DNA from 3 places in the Pseudomonas sp. Eqa60 genome. Region 1 is predicted to be linked to each of the others. Evidence: predicted binding sites of a transcription regulator. Region 1 holds the regulator's gene; each other region holds the start of a gene.
The links. The regulator FliA, encoded in region 1, starts transcription of late flagellar genes. The targets are predictions, from matches to a motif close to CTAAAGTTTNNNNNNNNNNNGCCGNTAA.
Positions count from the first base shown of each region.

Region 2: a site for FliA is predicted at 2,251-2,278, ahead of KI242_RS03625 (methyl-accepting chemotaxis protein). Genes of this name have one in related genera too.
Region 3: a site for FliA is predicted at 1,987-2,014, ahead of KI242_RS20975 (methyl-accepting chemotaxis protein). Genes of this name have one in related genera too.

Region 1 is NZ_AP024342.1:1,928,163-1,933,326, forward strand. Features, by position in the region: gene flhA (flagellar biosynthesis protein FlhA) at 1-425, shown strand, start outside; gene flhF (flagellar biosynthesis protein FlhF) at 437-1,759, shown strand; gene fleN (flagellar synthesis regulator FleN) at 1,878-2,708, shown strand; gene fliA (RNA polymerase sigma factor FliA) at 2,705-3,445, shown strand; gene KI242_RS08710 (chemotaxis response regulator CheY) at 3,611-3,982, shown strand; gene KI242_RS08715 (protein phosphatase CheZ) at 4,013-4,801, shown strand; gene KI242_RS08720 (chemotaxis protein CheA) at 4,814-5,164, shown strand, end outside.
Region 2 is NZ_AP024342.1:822,762-827,925, forward strand. Features, by position in the region: gene KI242_RS03620 (acetyl-CoA C-acetyltransferase) at 1-44, shown strand, start outside; gene KI242_RS03625 (methyl-accepting chemotaxis protein) at 128-2,074, opposite strand; gene KI242_RS03630 (PA4780 family RIO1-like protein kinase) at 2,518-3,414, shown strand; gene cueR (Cu(I)-responsive transcriptional regulator) at 3,667-4,071, opposite strand; gene KI242_RS03640 (heavy metal translocating P-type ATPase) at 4,068-5,164, opposite strand, start outside.
Region 3 is NZ_AP024342.1:4,639,802-4,644,965, reverse strand. Features, by position in the region: gene KI242_RS20975 (methyl-accepting chemotaxis protein) at 1-1,945, opposite strand, end outside; gene KI242_RS20970 (Na+/H+ antiporter NhaC family protein) at 2,293-3,609, shown strand; gene KI242_RS20965 (methyl-accepting chemotaxis protein) at 3,801-5,164, shown strand, end outside.

The sequences.
Region 1 (5,164 bases):
CCATCGCCAACAATGCCGCCAAGAGTCAAGATACTGCCGCTTTGGTTGCCGCGGTACGCGTCGGATTGTCTCGTGCCATCGTCCAAAGCATTGTAGGCACTGAGTCTGAGCTGCCTGTGATCACCTTGGAGCCAAGGTTGGAACAAATTTTGCTCAGCAGTCTGCAGAAGGCAGGACAAGGCCAGGAAGAAGGCGTTCTGCTGGAGCCAAGCATGGCAGAGAAGCTGCAGCGTTCGCTGATCGATGCGGCGCAGCGTCAAGAGATGCAAGGTCAACCGGTGATTCTGTTGGTAGCGGGGCCGGTCCGCGCCATGCTCTCGCGGTTCGGCCGTCTCGCCGTCCCGGGTTTGCATGTGCTGGCGTACCAGGAAATTCCGGACAACAAGCAAGTGACCATCGTTGCGACAGTAGGGCCCAACGGCTGAGGTAGTGGGTTATGCAAGTTAAGCGTTTTTTCGCCGCCGATATGCGTCAGGCCATGAAACTGGTTCGTGATGAGTTGGGCGCTGAAGCCGCCATCATCGGCAACCGGCGGATCGCCGGCGGTGTCGAGCTGACGGCTGCGCTGGATTACAAGTTGTCGGCCTTGTCGCCACGGGTTCCGAACATGGAACTCGAGGACGAGCTGCGCAAGACCCAGTCGCGGATTGTCACCGCCCAGGCCGAACTAAGCCTGCGGGGCGAGGGCGACAGTGCCTCGATCACCAATCGCCAGCTGTTCGCCGGCCTGCCGTTGACCGCGGCCGAGCCCCTGATCGAGCCGACCCTGACCGAGCGTCCGCGCCCGGCGCCGGCTCCTGCAGCGCCACCTGCCGATACGCGGGCGCTGGACTCGATGCGTTTCGAGCTCAACGGTCTGCGCGAACTGCTGGAAGTGCAGCTCGGCTCCCTGGCCTGGAGCCAATTGCAGGGCAGCCGTCCGGAGCAGGCCAACCTCTGGCGTCGCCTGCAGCGCATCGGCCTGTCGGGCCCGCTGGCCCGCGACCTGCTGGCACTGATTACCGAAATCAACGAACCCCGTCAGGCCTGGCGCATGTTGCTGGCGCACCTGGCGCGAATGATCCAGACCCCGGAAGTCGAGCCTCTGGAAGAGGGCGGCGTGATCGCCATGGTCGGCCCGGCCGGCATGGGCAAGACCACCACCCTGGCCAAGCTGGCGGCGCGCTACGTGCTCAAGTACGGGGCGCAGAACATTGCCCTGGTGAGCATGGACAGCTACCGCATCGGCGCCCAGGAGCAGCTCAAGACCCTGGGGCGCATCCTCAATGTGTCGGTGACCCATGTGGACCCGGGCCAGTCCCTGGCCCAGGCACTGGATCCGCTGCTGCGCAAGCGCGTGGTGCTGATCGATACCGCCGGCCTGCAGGCCAGCGATCCGGCGTTGCGCATGCAACTGGAGAGCCTGGCCGGTCGTGGCATTCGTGCGAAGAACTATCTGGTACTGGCTACCACCAGCCAGAAACAGGTGCTGACCGCCGCCTACCACAGCTACAAACGCTGCGGCCTGGCCGGTTGCATCCTGACTAAACTTGATGAAACAGCCAGTCTTGGCGAAGTGCTGAGCCTGGCCATCAGTCATGAACTGCCGGTTGCCTATCTCACTGATGGTCCGCGGATTCCTGACGATCTGCACCTGCCTCGCCGGCATCAGCTGGTGAGTCGCGCGGTAAGCGTACAGATGCAGGAAGAACCCAGCGAGGAAGCCATGGCCGACATGTTCGCTGACCTTTACCACAGCCCGTCCAAACGGGTTGGCTGAGGTAATCATGAATAGATTGCAGTGTATCTACATCGATGGTCTGCCATGCATTGTTCCAATGGTGAACGCGCAGCCAGTTATGTGGCCCCGTCTAAGTAAGACAAGGTAAAGAAAGAACATGGGCAGCATGCATCCCGTACAGGTGATTGCGGTGACCGGCGGCAAAGGTGGCGTCGGCAAGACTAATGTGTCAGTGAACTTGTCCCTGGCTCTGGCTGAGCTCGGCCGGCGGGTCTTGCTGCTGGATGCCGACCTGGGACTGGCCAATGTCGATGTCCTGCTGGGCCTGACTCCCAAACATACCCTGGCCGACGTCATCGAGGGTCGTTGCGAACTGCGCGATGTGCTGCTCCAGGGGCCTGGAGGCATCCGCATCGTACCGGCCGCCTCGGGCACCCAGAGCATGGTGCACCTGAGCCCTGCGCAGCACGCTGGCCTGATCCAGGCCTTCAGCGATATCGGCGACAATCTCGATGTGCTGGTGATCGACACCGCTGCGGGTATTGGTGACTCGGTAGTCAGCTTTGTCCGCGCGGCCCAGGAAGTACTGCTGGTGGTGTGCGACGAGCCGACCTCGATCACGGACGCCTACGCGCTGATCAAGCTGCTCAACCGCGACTACGGCATGAACCGTTTCCGGGTCCTGGCCAACATGGCTCAGAGCCCTCAGGAAGGTCGCAACCTGTTTGCAAAATTGACCAAGGTCACGGATCGCTTCCTGGACGTGGCCTTACAATACGTCGGCGCAGTTCCCTACGACGAAAGCGTACGCAAGGCCGTGCAAAAGCAGCGTGCGGTCTATGAAGCCTTTCCTCGTTCGAAGTGTGCATTGGCGTTCAAGGCCATCGCGCAAAAAGTCGATACCTGGCCGTTGCCGGCGAACCCACGCGGGCATCTGGAGTTTTTTGTCGAGCGGCTAGTGCATCAAACAGCGGGACCGGTGCTATGACTGCCAGTGGCTACAACCTCTACAAGAAGTCGGCGCGTGACAGCCAGTACGAATTGATCGAGCGCTACGCGCCTCTGGTCAAGCGTATTGCCTATCACCTGCTGGCGCGGTTGCCGGCCAGTGTTCAGGTAGAAGACCTGATTCAGGCCGGGATGATCGGTTTGCTCGAAGTGTCGACCAAATACGACGCGAGCAAGGGGGCGAGTTTCGAAACCTACGCGGGTATCCGTATCCGTGGGGCGATGCTCGACGAGGTTCGTAAAGGCGACTGGGCGCCGCGTTCGGTGCACCGTAATACGCGCATGGTCAGTGATGCGATTCGCGCAATTGAAGCTAAAACCGGTCGTGACGCTAAAGATCATGAAGTTGCGGCCGAACTTCAATTGAGTCTCGACGATTATTACGGGATTTTGAACGACACCTTGGGCAGCCGCCTGTTCAGTTTCGACGACCTGTTGCAGGACGGCGAGCATGAAGGGCTGCATGAGGATGGCGCCAGTGCTCATCTCGAGCCGTCACGGGACCTGGAGGATGAACGCTTCCAGGCCGCGTTGGCGGATGCGATTGCCAATTTGCCGGAGCGCGAGCGACTGGTGTTGGCGCTGTACTACGACGAAGAGCTGAACCTCAAGGAGATCGGTGAGGTCCTGGGGGTCAGCGAATCGCGGGTCAGCCAGTTACACAGCCAGTGCGCAGCCCGTTTGCGGGGGCGTTTGGGGGAGTGGCGAGCGCGCTGACAGGCAGTGTGGGGACACTGCGTTCAGGACCGGTGAAGCAAGCGCTGCACCGGTCTTGCAGTATGTGCTCCATGCAGTCGTTGTGTGTTATGCCGGATTGATTGAATGGCGCGTTCAGGTGCTGGATGCGTTTAAGACTGCTTGGAGGTCGAATTGGACAAGAACATGAAAATCCTCATCGTTGATGACTTTTCAACGATGCGGCGGATCATTAAGAACCTGTTGCGTGATCTGGGATTCACCAACACGGTCGAGGCCGACGATGGCACTACCGCCATTCCGGTACTCAACAGCGGGAGCATCGACTTTCTGGTAACGGACTGGAACATGCCGGGCATGACCGGTATCGACCTGCTGCGCCACGTGCGCGCCGATGAAAAACTCAAGCACCTGCCGGTATTGATGGTGACTGCTGAAGCCAAGCGCGAGCAGATCATCGAAGCTGCCCAGGCCGGCGTAAACGGCTATGTCGTCAAACCATTCACGGCTCAGGCGTTGAAAGAGAAGATCGAAAAAATCTTCGAACGCATCGGTTGAGACGCGTAGCCATTCCGCCACGGGGGAGCTATGGAGCATAACGAATCTTCACTGGGCGACTTTGAGTCGACCCTGAAAAAACATGCGCTGGAACTGGTCGAGAGCCTTGAAAAGGGCCGGTTCGGCGAAGCGGTGCAATTGATCCATGAGCTCAATCAGACCCGTGACCGCGGCCTGTACCAGGAAGTGGGCAAGCTCACCCGCGAGCTGCATAGCGCGATCGTCAATTTCCAGATTGACCCGCACATGCCGCAAGCCGAGGAAGTTTCACAGATCACGGATGCCACTGAGCGCCTGTCCTATGTGGTCCGGCTGACGGAAGCCGCAGCCAACCGCACCATGGACCTGGTGGAGAGCAGCACCCCGCTGGTCAACGGCTTGAGCACTGAAGCCCAGGCCTTGAGCGCAGACTGGGGGCGCTTCATGCGGCGCGAGGTCGGCGCTGAAGAGTTTCGCGAGCTGGCGCGCCGGGTCGACAGTTTCCTGACGCGCAGCGAACAGGAAACCCGTACCGTTTCCGGCCACCTCAACGACATTCTGCTGGCGCAGGATTACCAGGACCTGACCGGTCAGGTGATCAAGCGTGTGACCCAGTTGGTCACGGAAGTCGAAAGCAATCTGCTCAAACTCGTCTTGATGGCCAGCCAGGTCGATCGTTTCGCCGGTATCGAACATGACCGTGAATCGATCCTCGCTGAAAAAGATCCGCAAAAACATCTCGCCAAGGGTGAAGGTCCGCAGATTCATGCCGATAAACGGGAAGACGTTATGTCCGGTCAGGACGATGTAGACGATTTGCTTTCCAGCCTTGGATTCTAGGAGCACCCATTAATGAGCTTCGGCGCCGATGAAGAGATCCTTCAGGATTTCCTGGTTGAGGCCGGCGAGATTCTAGAGCAACTGTCCGAACAACTGGTCGAGCTGGAAAGCCGGCCGGATGATGCGGATTTGCTCAATGCAATTTTTCGCGGTTTTCACACTGTTAAAGGGGGCGCCGGCTTCCTCCAGCTCAATGAGCTGGTGGAGTGCTGCCACATCGCCGAGAACGTCTTCGACATCCTGCGCAAGGGTGAGCGGCGAGTCGACTCGGAACTGATGGACGTGGTGCTTGAAGCTTTGGACGCGGTGAACGGCATGTTCAGCCAGGTCCGTGAGCGCACCGAAATCACCGCTGCCACACCG
Region 2 (5,164 bases), 1.1 Mb from region 1:
GTGCCGCGGGCGGCCAGGGCGTGACGGCGATCATCGAGCGCTGAGGTTCGTGGCCTTCCCCGGCACGCAGGCTCCTACACAGAAATGCCGCCCATCCGTAGGAGCCGGCTTGCCGGCGAAAGCGTCTTCAGGTCTTGAAGCGCCGTACCAGGGCGTCCAGCTCATTGGACAGCCCCGCCAGGCTCTGGGAGTCCAGGCGCGCCGAGTTCGCCAGTTCCGCCACCAGTTGCGCATCGCCATGGATCTGGCTGATGTGCCGGTTGATGTCTTCCGCCACCTGATGCTGCTCTTCGGCGGCGGTGGCGATCTGGGTGTTCATGTCGCGGATCACGTCCACCGATTCGCGGATCTGCCCGAAGCTGTTGCGCGCCAGGCCGATGCGGTTCACCGATTGCTGGGACACTTCCAGGCTGGCGTGCATCTGCTGGGTCACGGCGCTGGTGCGTTTGGCCAGGTTGCCCAGCAGCCCGTCGATCTCGGCAGTGGAGTCGGCGGTACGCTTGGCCAGGGCCCGCACCTCGTCGGCCACCACGGCAAAACCGCGACCCTGCTCCCCGGCCCGGGCGGCCTCGATGGCCGCGTTCAGCGCCAGCAGGTTGGTCTGTTCGGCGATCGAGCGGATGGTGCCGAGGATCGACTGGATGTCGGTGCTGTCGCGTTCCAGTTGCTGCATCGACTGCGCCGACTGTTCGATCTCCTGGCTCAGGCGATCGACGCTGTGCACCGCGTCATCGATCTGCTGCTGGCCTTCCCGGGCCTGGCGCTGGCCACTGTCCGCCGACTCGGCGGCCTGGCTGCAGGAACGGGCCACTTCGTTGGCGGTGGCGACCATTTCGTGGAAGGCGGTGGACACCATGTCCACCGCTTCGCGCTGGCGCCCGGCGGCTTCGGCCATGTCGCTGGAGACCTGGGTCGAACTGTGGGAAGTGGCGAGGATCTTCTGCGCGGCCTGGCCGATGCTCTGGATCAGGTTGCGGATTGCCGCCAGGAACTGGTTGAACCAGTTGGCTAACTGCGCGGTTTCGTCGCTGCCACGGATATTCAGACTGCGGGTCAGATCGCCTTCGCCTTGGGCAATGCCTTCCAGGCCACTGGCCACGCCGCGGATCGGCCGCACGATGAGGCTGGCGAAACTCGCCCCGAGCACTGCGAACAGCACCGCCAGGATCGCGGCAATACCGGCGATGATCCAGGTCAGCTGGGTGGCCGCGCCCATGACTTCGTTCTGCTTGATCAGGCCGATGAAGGTCCAGCCCAGTTGCTCCGAAGGCCAGACGTTGGCCATGTAGTGCTCGCCGCCCAGTTCCACCTGCACCAGGCCCTTGCCGGCCTTGGCCAGTTGCGCGTAACCCTCGCCGAGGCTGCCCAGGGCCTTGAAGTTGTGCTCCGGCTGCTTGGGGTCCACCAGCACCGTGCCGTTGTTTTCCATCAGCATCAGGTAGCCCGATTCACCCAGCTTGATCTGTTTGACGATCTCGGTGAGCTGCTTGAGCGACACGTCGACTGCGACCACGCCGCCCTGGGGGCCCAACTGGTTGGCCAGCGAGCGCACGGTGCTGACCAGCACCGCATCGTCGCTGGCCCAGTAATAGGCCTCGGTGCGCAGGGTCTTGCCCGGGTTGGCCTGGGCGGTCTTGTACCAGGGGCGTACGCGGGGGTCGTAGTTGGCCAGCTTCAGGTCGGCGGGCCAGGAGACGTATCCGCCGTTGCTCACGCCATAGGACACATAGGAATAGGCAGGATGGCTGGCGGCCATGGCGGCGAACAGCTCGAAGATTCGTTTGTCCTGCTCGCCTTCCGGGGCCTTCGCGGCATCGGCGCTCATCCAGGTCTTGAGGTTGTCGCCGGCCTGGGTGATCAAGGGTTGAGCGGCCAGGTAATCGATGTTCTGGCTGATGCCTTCGAAGAACAGCTGCATGGCGTTGGCCACTTGGCGGATCTCGCGGCCGCTGCCGTCGACGAAGGTGTTTTCGGCCTCGCTGCGCAGGTTGATCACCACCAGCGTGGCTACCAGCACCACGGGCAGGCTGGCGATGACGGCAAAGGCCCAGGTCAATTTCTGTTTGATGTTCATCCGCGCTCCAGTTTTTTGTAAGACCACGAAGTGCAGGCGACTCGCGGATTTATCGGCAGCTTGAAAGATGACGCTGATTGCATCCCTGGGGTGAAGTCGAGCCCGCGGCGATCGAACCTTGGCCGGTGGCTGACGTCTTTATTGGATTGTCGGACAAACTCCCTGTCTCTCTGAGGGCTTCGGCTGGCGCCGGGCAATATTGAGCCGCAGGCAGAAAAAAACTTCCGCGGGCAGGCCCGCGAAGGGGCTGGCCTGAGTGCCACTGATGGACGGTTGCGGACGCCGTCTCGGCTATGATCCTTGGCGGCGTCGATGGATTGATCTGGCACATTGAGTGCATTGCTGTCGCTCGGTGGTCGGCAGCCCTTTCCCGTCGTGGGAGGATTGCCGTATAACGAGTGACTTTCGCGTGTTTGGTAACAAGGGACCCACAATAAAAGCTGATGAAGACTCCAAAACGCATTGAACCGCTGATCGAAGACGGTCTGGTAGACGAGGTGCTGCGCCCACTCATGAGTGGTAAAGAGGCAGCTGTGTATGTGGTGCGCTGCGGCAACGAGCTACGTTGCGCCAAGGTCTACAAGGAGGCGAACAAACGCAGTTTCCGTCAGGCGGCGGAGTATCAGGAGGGGCGCAAGGTTCGTAACAGCCGTCAGGCGCGGGCCATGGCCAAGGGCTCGAAGTTCGGGCGCAAGGAAACCGAGGACGCCTGGCAGAACGCCGAAGTGGCGGCGTTGTTCCGCCTGGCCAATGCCGGGGTGCGGGTGCCCAAGCCGTTCGACTTCCTCGAAGGTGTGCTGTTGATGGAGTTGGTGGCCGACGAGTACGGCGATGCGGCACCGCGGCTCAACGATGTGGTGCTGGAACCGGACCAGGCCCGTGAATATCACGCCTTCCTGATTTCCCAGATCGTGCTGATGTTGTGTACCGGCCTGGTGCACGGTGACCTTTCCGAGTTCAACGTGCTGCTGACTCCGGATGGCCCGGTGATCATCGACCTGCCCCAGGCGGTGGATGCTGCCGGCAACAACCATGCCTTCAGCATGCTGGAGCGTGACGTCGGCAACATGGCGTCCTATTTCGGGCGTTTTGCCCCGGAACTCAAGGGCACTCGGTATGCCAAGGAAATGTGGGCCCTGTACGAGGCTGGCACCTTGCATCCGGGCAGCGTGCTGACCGGCGAGTTCGACGACCCCGAAGAACTGGCGGATGTCGGCAGCGTGATCCGCGAGATCGAAGCGGCGCGCCTGGACGAGGAGCGTCGCCAGGCAGTACGCGCGGCGGATGATGTGCCGCCGGGCAAATCCGAAGAACCACCGCCTCCGCCCTGGATGCAGTGATGCCATAAAAAAATCCGGCCTTGGCCGGATTTTTCATTCCCGCAAACTACCCGGCCCCTTGGCCCCTTGGCCCCTTGCACCTTGCACCTTGCATCTTGTAGCCGCTGCCGAAGGCTGCGCACGGCCCGAAGGGACGCAGGGATCTTGAGGGCGCCGAGGTCTGGCGGGAGATCGCCAAGCAAGGTCCTGCGGGCCTTTTCGCAGCCTCGCCCAGTGCTCGGCAGCGGCTACATGGGCCGGCAGGTCACAGGCTCAGGATCCGCAGCAACTGCCCGAGGCCAGTTCCTTGAGGATCGGGCAGTCCGGGCGGTGGTCGCCCTGGCAGTGCTCCACCAGGTCCTGCAGGGTGTCGCGTAGCCCTGCCAGCTCGCGGATCTTCTGGTTCAACTCGTCGATATGCTGGCGGGCCAGGGCCTTCACATCGGCGCTGGCCCGCTGCCGGTCCTGCCACAGGGTCAGCAGCTTGCCCACCTCTTCCAGGGAAAACCCCAGGTCCCGGGAGCGCTTGATGAAGGCCAGGCTGTGCAGGTCGTCATCGCCATACAGGCGATAGCCGCTGTCACTGCGATGGGCGGGCTTGAGCAGGCCGATGGACTCGTAGTAACGGATCATCTTGGCGCTCAGGCCGCTCTTTCGGGCTGCTTGGCCGATGTTCATTCGGCGTTCTCCAGGTCTTTGGGTTTCCAGGTTTTCAACAGTAGCGCATTGCTGACCACGCTGACGCTGGACAGCGCCATGGCCGCCCCGGCGAGCACCGGGTTGAGCAGGCCGAAGGCCGCCAGCGGGATGCCGATCAGGTTGTAGACGAAGGCCCAGAACAGGTTCTGGCGAATCTTCGCGTAGGTCTTGCGGCTGATTTCCAGGGCCGCCGGGATCAACCGTGGATCGCCGCGCATCAGGGTGATGCCGGCCGCATGCATGGCCACGTCGGTGCCGCCGCCCATGGCGATGCCGATGTCCGCCGCCGCGAGGGCCGGGGCGTCGTTGATACCATCCCCGACCATGGCCACCACGCCGGTCTTTTTCAGCTCGGCCACCGTGGCCGCCTTATCCGCCGGCAGCACTTCGGCGTGCACGTCGGTGATGCCCAGGGCGTCGGCCACCACCTTGGCGCTGCCGCGGTTGTCGCCGGTCAGCAAATGGCTGCTGATATGCCGTGCATTGAGTTGCTGCACCGCCTGCAACGCGCCGGGCTTGAGGGTGTCGCCAAAGGCGAACAGTCCCAGCACCCGGGATTGCGGGCTCTGCTCGATCAGCCAGGACAGGGTCCGGCCTTCGTGTTCCCAGTCCCTGGCCGCCTGGGCCAGGTCGCCGGGGTTGAGGCCGCTTTCTTCCAGCAGGCGGCGGTTGCCCAGGGCCAGTTGGCGGCCCTCCAGGGTGCCGGCGATGCCTCGCCCGGTGAGGGACTGGCTGGCGCTGACGTCAGCCACCGGCAGTTGGCGTTCCTGGCACAGGTCCAGCACGGCCTTGGCCAGAGGGTGCTCACTGCCGCGCTGCAGGGCACCGGCCAGTTGCAGCACGCTGTTTTCATCGCCTTCCACCGCCTGCATATGGGCGATGCGCGGGGTGCCGGAGGTCAGGGTGCCGGTCTTGTCGAAGACCACCGAACTGACTTCGTGGGCCCGCTCCAGGGCTTCGGCATCCTTGATCAGGATGCCGTGGCGGGCCGCCACGCCGGTGCCGGCCATGATCGCCGTGGGTGTGGCCAGCCCCAGGGCGCAAGGGCAGGCGATCACCAGCACCGCCACGG
Region 3 (5,164 bases), 2.7 Mb from region 1:
CGGTTACCGCATCGCCGATCTGGCGCAGGGCGGTGACCGCCTGGCCCACTTGTTCGACGCTGCCCTGGGCCTGGCGATGGCTGTTGTTCATCGAACCCACCACCTCCCGCGTGCCGTTCTGCAGTTGCTCGATCACCTGGCGGGTTTCTTCCACCGACTCCTGGGTGCGCTGGGCCAGGTTGCGCACCTCATCGGCCACCACCGCGAAGCCGCGGCCGGCTTCCCCGGCGCGAGCGGCTTCGATGGCCGCGTTCAAGGCCAGCAGGTTGGTCTGCTCGGCGATGGCGCGGATCACTTCCAGCACCGAACCGATCTGCTCGCTGTTGGCGGCCAGGCCTTCGACCTGGGTCATGGCGGCGCTCATGTCGGCGGCCAGCAAGTCGATGCTGCGGGTGGTGTGGTCGATCACGTTCAGGCCCTGGCGGGTGGCCTGGTCGGCATCCCGCGCGGCCTGGGCGGCCTGGGCCGCGCTGCGGGCCACGTCCTGGGCGGTGGCGCTCATTTCATGGGAAGCGGTGGCCACCTGGTCCACCTGGCGATACTGCTGCTCCATGCCGGCGCTGGTCTGGGTGGCGATGGCCGAGGACTGGTCGGCGGTGCCGCGAGCGTCCTGCACCGAGCGTTTTACCTCGGCGATGATCGGCTGCAGCTTGTCCAGGAAGCGGTTGAACCAGCCGGCCAGTTGGCCCAGTTCGTCCTGCTTGTCGTAGGCCAGGCGCCGGGTCAGGTCGCCTTCGCCGCTGGCGATGTCTTCGAGCATGTGGGCCACGCCGAGGATCGGCCGGGTCACGCTGCGGGCCATCAGCCACACCAGCAACAGGCCCACCACCGCGGCCAGCAGGCCCAGGCCGAGCTCGATCAGGGTGCCGCTGTTGTTGCGCGCATCCAGCTCGCTTTTCAGGGCTTCGGCCGGGCCTACCAGGACTTTTTCCGGCACATCCAGCAGTACGCCCCAGGCCTTGCCACCGGGGATCGGGGTGAAGGGCGCCAGCACCTTGAGTTCACGGTTGCTGTGCAGGCTCTGGGTCTGGGTGCTGTTGGCCAGCAGGCGGATCAGCTCGGCGCCGTTGGTGGTGTCGACGCTGTCCAGGCGCTGGCTGAGCTTGCTGGCGTCCGGGCTGTAGCCGGCCAGCAGGCCCGCCGGGCTCAGGATGCTGACGTTGGTCTGGCCGGCATAGAGGCGCTTGCTGGCGCTCTGGCTGATGGCCTGGAGGCTGTTGAGGTTGATGTCCACCGACAGCGAAGCGATGACTTTGCCGTCCACCATCAGCGGGAAGACGATGCTGGTCATCAGCACCTTCTGGCCGTCGATGTCATAGAAGTAGGGTTCGATCACGCAGGGCTTGAGGGTGCTGCGCGGGCAGGTGAACCAGGCGTTGGCCGGCTGGCCGCTGGGGCCGGTGCGGGTGTCGCTCATGTCGCTTTCGGGCAGTGACATGGAGGTCAGCTTGCCCGGGGTGGGTTGGGACCAGTACAGGGCGAAGCGGCCCTTTTCGTTGCTGCCCAGTTCGCTCTGGCCGCCGAACAACTCGTCCTTGCCGTCCAGGGCGTTGGCTTCGAACACCAGGGACAGGCCCAGCAAGTCGGGGTTGGCCTGCAGCGCCGACTTGACCTGGCGGGTCAGGTCCTCGCGCAGGTCGAAGGCGTCGAGGAAGCGTTTCTCGGCCTGTTCCCGCAGGAACAGCACCTGGCGCGAGAAGCCGTGGCCGTATTGATAGGCGTCCATGAATTGCTGGCGAATGCCCAGTGCCTGGACTTCACCCTGGGCCTCGATCCGCGCCTGGGCGGCTTCGTTGAGCATCTCCATGCTCGAGGCCTTCACCAGCTCGGAGCTGTGCTCCATGCGATACAGCGAAAGCCCCACCAACAGCGACACGATGCCCAACAGGCAGAGTCCGGCCAGCAAGGTGATTTTCCATTGGATGGAAAGTTGTCTGAGCGACATGGAGACGTCCTTTATTCGATAAATATCTGAGACTTTGCACTGTAGCGGCCGACCAATGGCGTTCTTTAAACGCTTGTTCGAAATAAACCGCGAGGCGCTGGGGCTGCTGTGCAGCCCAGTGCGAGCAAGCTCCCTCGCCACGGGTACGGGGTTGGTCTTGGGGGCTTTACGAGCAAGCTCGCTCCTGCGGGCGGCGGGGTGCGGGGTTTTGACAAGCCGGGTCGGCTGCTGCAAAGTGCGCCCCCCTAATAAGAACCTCTTTCATTTCGATGTCGGCAGCCCGCTGCCTTCCGGTCGGTCACAGGCTTTTGCGCCATTTTTAGCGGCGCAGTAATGAGGTAACGATGATTAACGCAGTAATTGCCGCGGTTGGCGTAATGCTGGTGCTCAGCCTGTCCCGCGTGCATGTAGTGATCGCCCTGATCATTGGCGCCCTGGTGGGCGGCCTGGCCGGCGGCCTGGGCATCGAGGCCACGCTCAAGGCCTTCAATAGCGGCCTGGGGGGCGGTGCCACCGTGGCCATGTCCTACGCCTTGCTCGGTGCTTTCGCCGTGGCGATTGCCAAATCCGGGCTGGCCCACGCGTTGGCGGACAAGATCCTGCTGCTGGTGGACCGGCAGGACGCCAACGGCGGCGGCCAGGTCAAGTGGCTGCTGATCGGCCTGCTGTGGGTGGTGGCGATTGCCTCGCAGAACATCCTGCCGATCCACATTGCCTTCATTCCGCTGCTGGTGCCGCCGCTGCTGTATGTGCTGACCAAGCTGCAACTGGATCGCCGGCTGATCGCCTGTGTGATCACCTTCGGCCTGATCACCCCCTACATGTTCCTGCCGGTGGGTTTCGGCAACATCTTCCTCAACGAAATCCTCCTGGCCAACGTGGCCCGCAGCGGCGTCGATATCAGCCAGGTCAACGTCACCCACGCCATGGGCATTCCCGCCCTGGGCATGCTTTGCGGCTTGCTGCTGGCGTTCTTCAGCTACCGCAAGAAGCGCGTCTATGACCTGGACCGCATCGAGAAGGTCGAGCAGGTGGCGGTGCAGTACAACCCGCGGACCCTGCTGGTGGCCGCGGCGGCCATAGTCGCGGCGTTCGTGATCCAGCTGCTGCTGGACTCGATGATTATCGGTGCCTTGTGCGGTTTTCTGATTTTCTCGGTGTCGGGCATCGTGCGCTGGCGCGAGACTGACGACCTGTTCACCGAAGGCATGAAGATGATGGCCATGATCGGCTTCATCATGATCGCCGCCTCGGGGTTCGCCGAAGTGATGAAGGCCACCGGCGAGGTCAATTCCCTGGTCCAGGCCTCGGCGGCCTGGATCGGCCACAGCAAGGGCGTGGGCGCCTTGCTGATGCTGCTAGTGGGCCTGCTGGTGACCATGGGCATCGGCTCGTCGTTCTCCACGGTGCCGATCCTCGCGGCGATCTTCGTGCCTTTGTGTGTGCAACTGGGCTTCAGCCCTCTGGCCATCGTCTGCATCGTCGGCACCGCCGGTGCCCTGGGCGATGCCGGTTCGCCGGCCTCGGACTCGACCCTGGGACCGACCTCGGGCCTGAATATCGACGGCCAGCACCACCACATCTGGGACACCGTGGTTCCGACCTTCCTGCACTACAACCTGCCGCTGCTGGCCTTCGGCTGGGTGGCGGCCATGGTCCTCTGATCATCTCGCTCTCGTAGAAGCCGGGGGTTGTCGTAGGAGCTGGCTTGCCAGCGAAGGCATCGCCAAGCTCGGTGCAAGGCTCGAGGGCCCCTTCGCCGGCAAGCCGGCTCCTACGGGTTCAGGCTCAACTTTTTTTTTGGCGTGCCGTTAACCGCATATCACGCCAATAAAAAACCAAGAGTGAGCCCCCTATGCGCTTGAGCCTGAAGGCCAAAGTCCTGTCCCTGGCAGTACTCCCGGTACTGCTGTTCGCCCTGGTGATCAGCCTGAGCACCGTGCTCATGCTGCGCCAGCAGGCACAGAAGGAAGTCGAGGAAACCCGCAACCGGCTGCTGACTGAAGCCAAGGCCACCCTGCAGAGTTATGTGGAAGTCGCGCTGACTACCGTCAAGCCGCTCTACGATGCGGCGGCGCAGGGCGATCAGGCCGCCCGGGCCGAAGTGGTCAAGCTGCTGTCCAATATCAGCTATGGCAAGGACGGCTACTTCTTCGGCTACGACTCCGAGACTGTGCGCCTGTTCAAGGGCAACAGCCCGGACGGTGTGGGCAAGAGCTTCAAGGACAACCGCGACCCCAATGGTGTGTACGTCAACCGCGAGCTGGTGCGGGTCGGCAAGGACGGCAGCCACTATGTGCAATACAGCTCGACCCAGCCGGGCAGCGACGTGCTGGTGCCCAAGCTGGGCTACACCGAGTACCTGCCCAAGTGGGACATGGTGCTGGGCACCTCGGTCAACCTCGATGGCATCGACGCCCAGGTCGCCGCAGTGCAGAGCAGCGTCAACCAGCGCATGGAAGGCATGGTCCTGAGCATCCTCGGGATCGCCGCGGTGGTGCTGGTGGTGATCGCCGCCCTGGGCATGCTGGTGGCCAACACCATGCTGCGCCCGCTGAACCTGATGAAAGCCAACCTCGACGATATCGCCGCCGGCGAGGGCGACCTGACCCGGCGCCTGGCCATTACCAGCCAGGACGAACTGGGGCAGTTGGCCGGCTCGTTCAACCGCTTTGTCGACAAGATCCACGGCCTGGTGCGGCAGATCACCGAGATGACCGGCCAGCTCACCGAGCTGGTGACCCAGGTCTCGGATCAGGCCCAGCGTTCGGAACAGGCCATGGAGCGCCAGCGCCACGAGACCGATCAGGTGGCCACGGCGATCAACGAAATGTCCTCCGCAGCCCACGAGGTGGCCCGCAGCGCCCAGGGCGCAGCCGTTGCCGCCCAGCAGACCGATGAAGAGGGCCAGGCGGCCAAGCGCGTGGTGGATGGCAGCATCCAGCAGATCCATGCGCTGGTCAGCGATATCCGCAACAGCGGCACTTCCCTGGACAGCCTGCAGCAGGACGTGACGTCGATTGTCAGCGTGCTGGACGTGATCCGCTCGATCGCCGAGCAGACCAACCTGCTGGCCCTGAACGCCGCCATCGAAGCGGCTCGGGCCGGGGAGGCCGGGCGCGGTTTTGCGGTGGTGGCCGACGAAGTACGGGCCCTGGCCAGCCGCACCCAGCAGAGCACTCAGGAAATCCAGGGCATGATCGACCGCCTGCAGCAGGG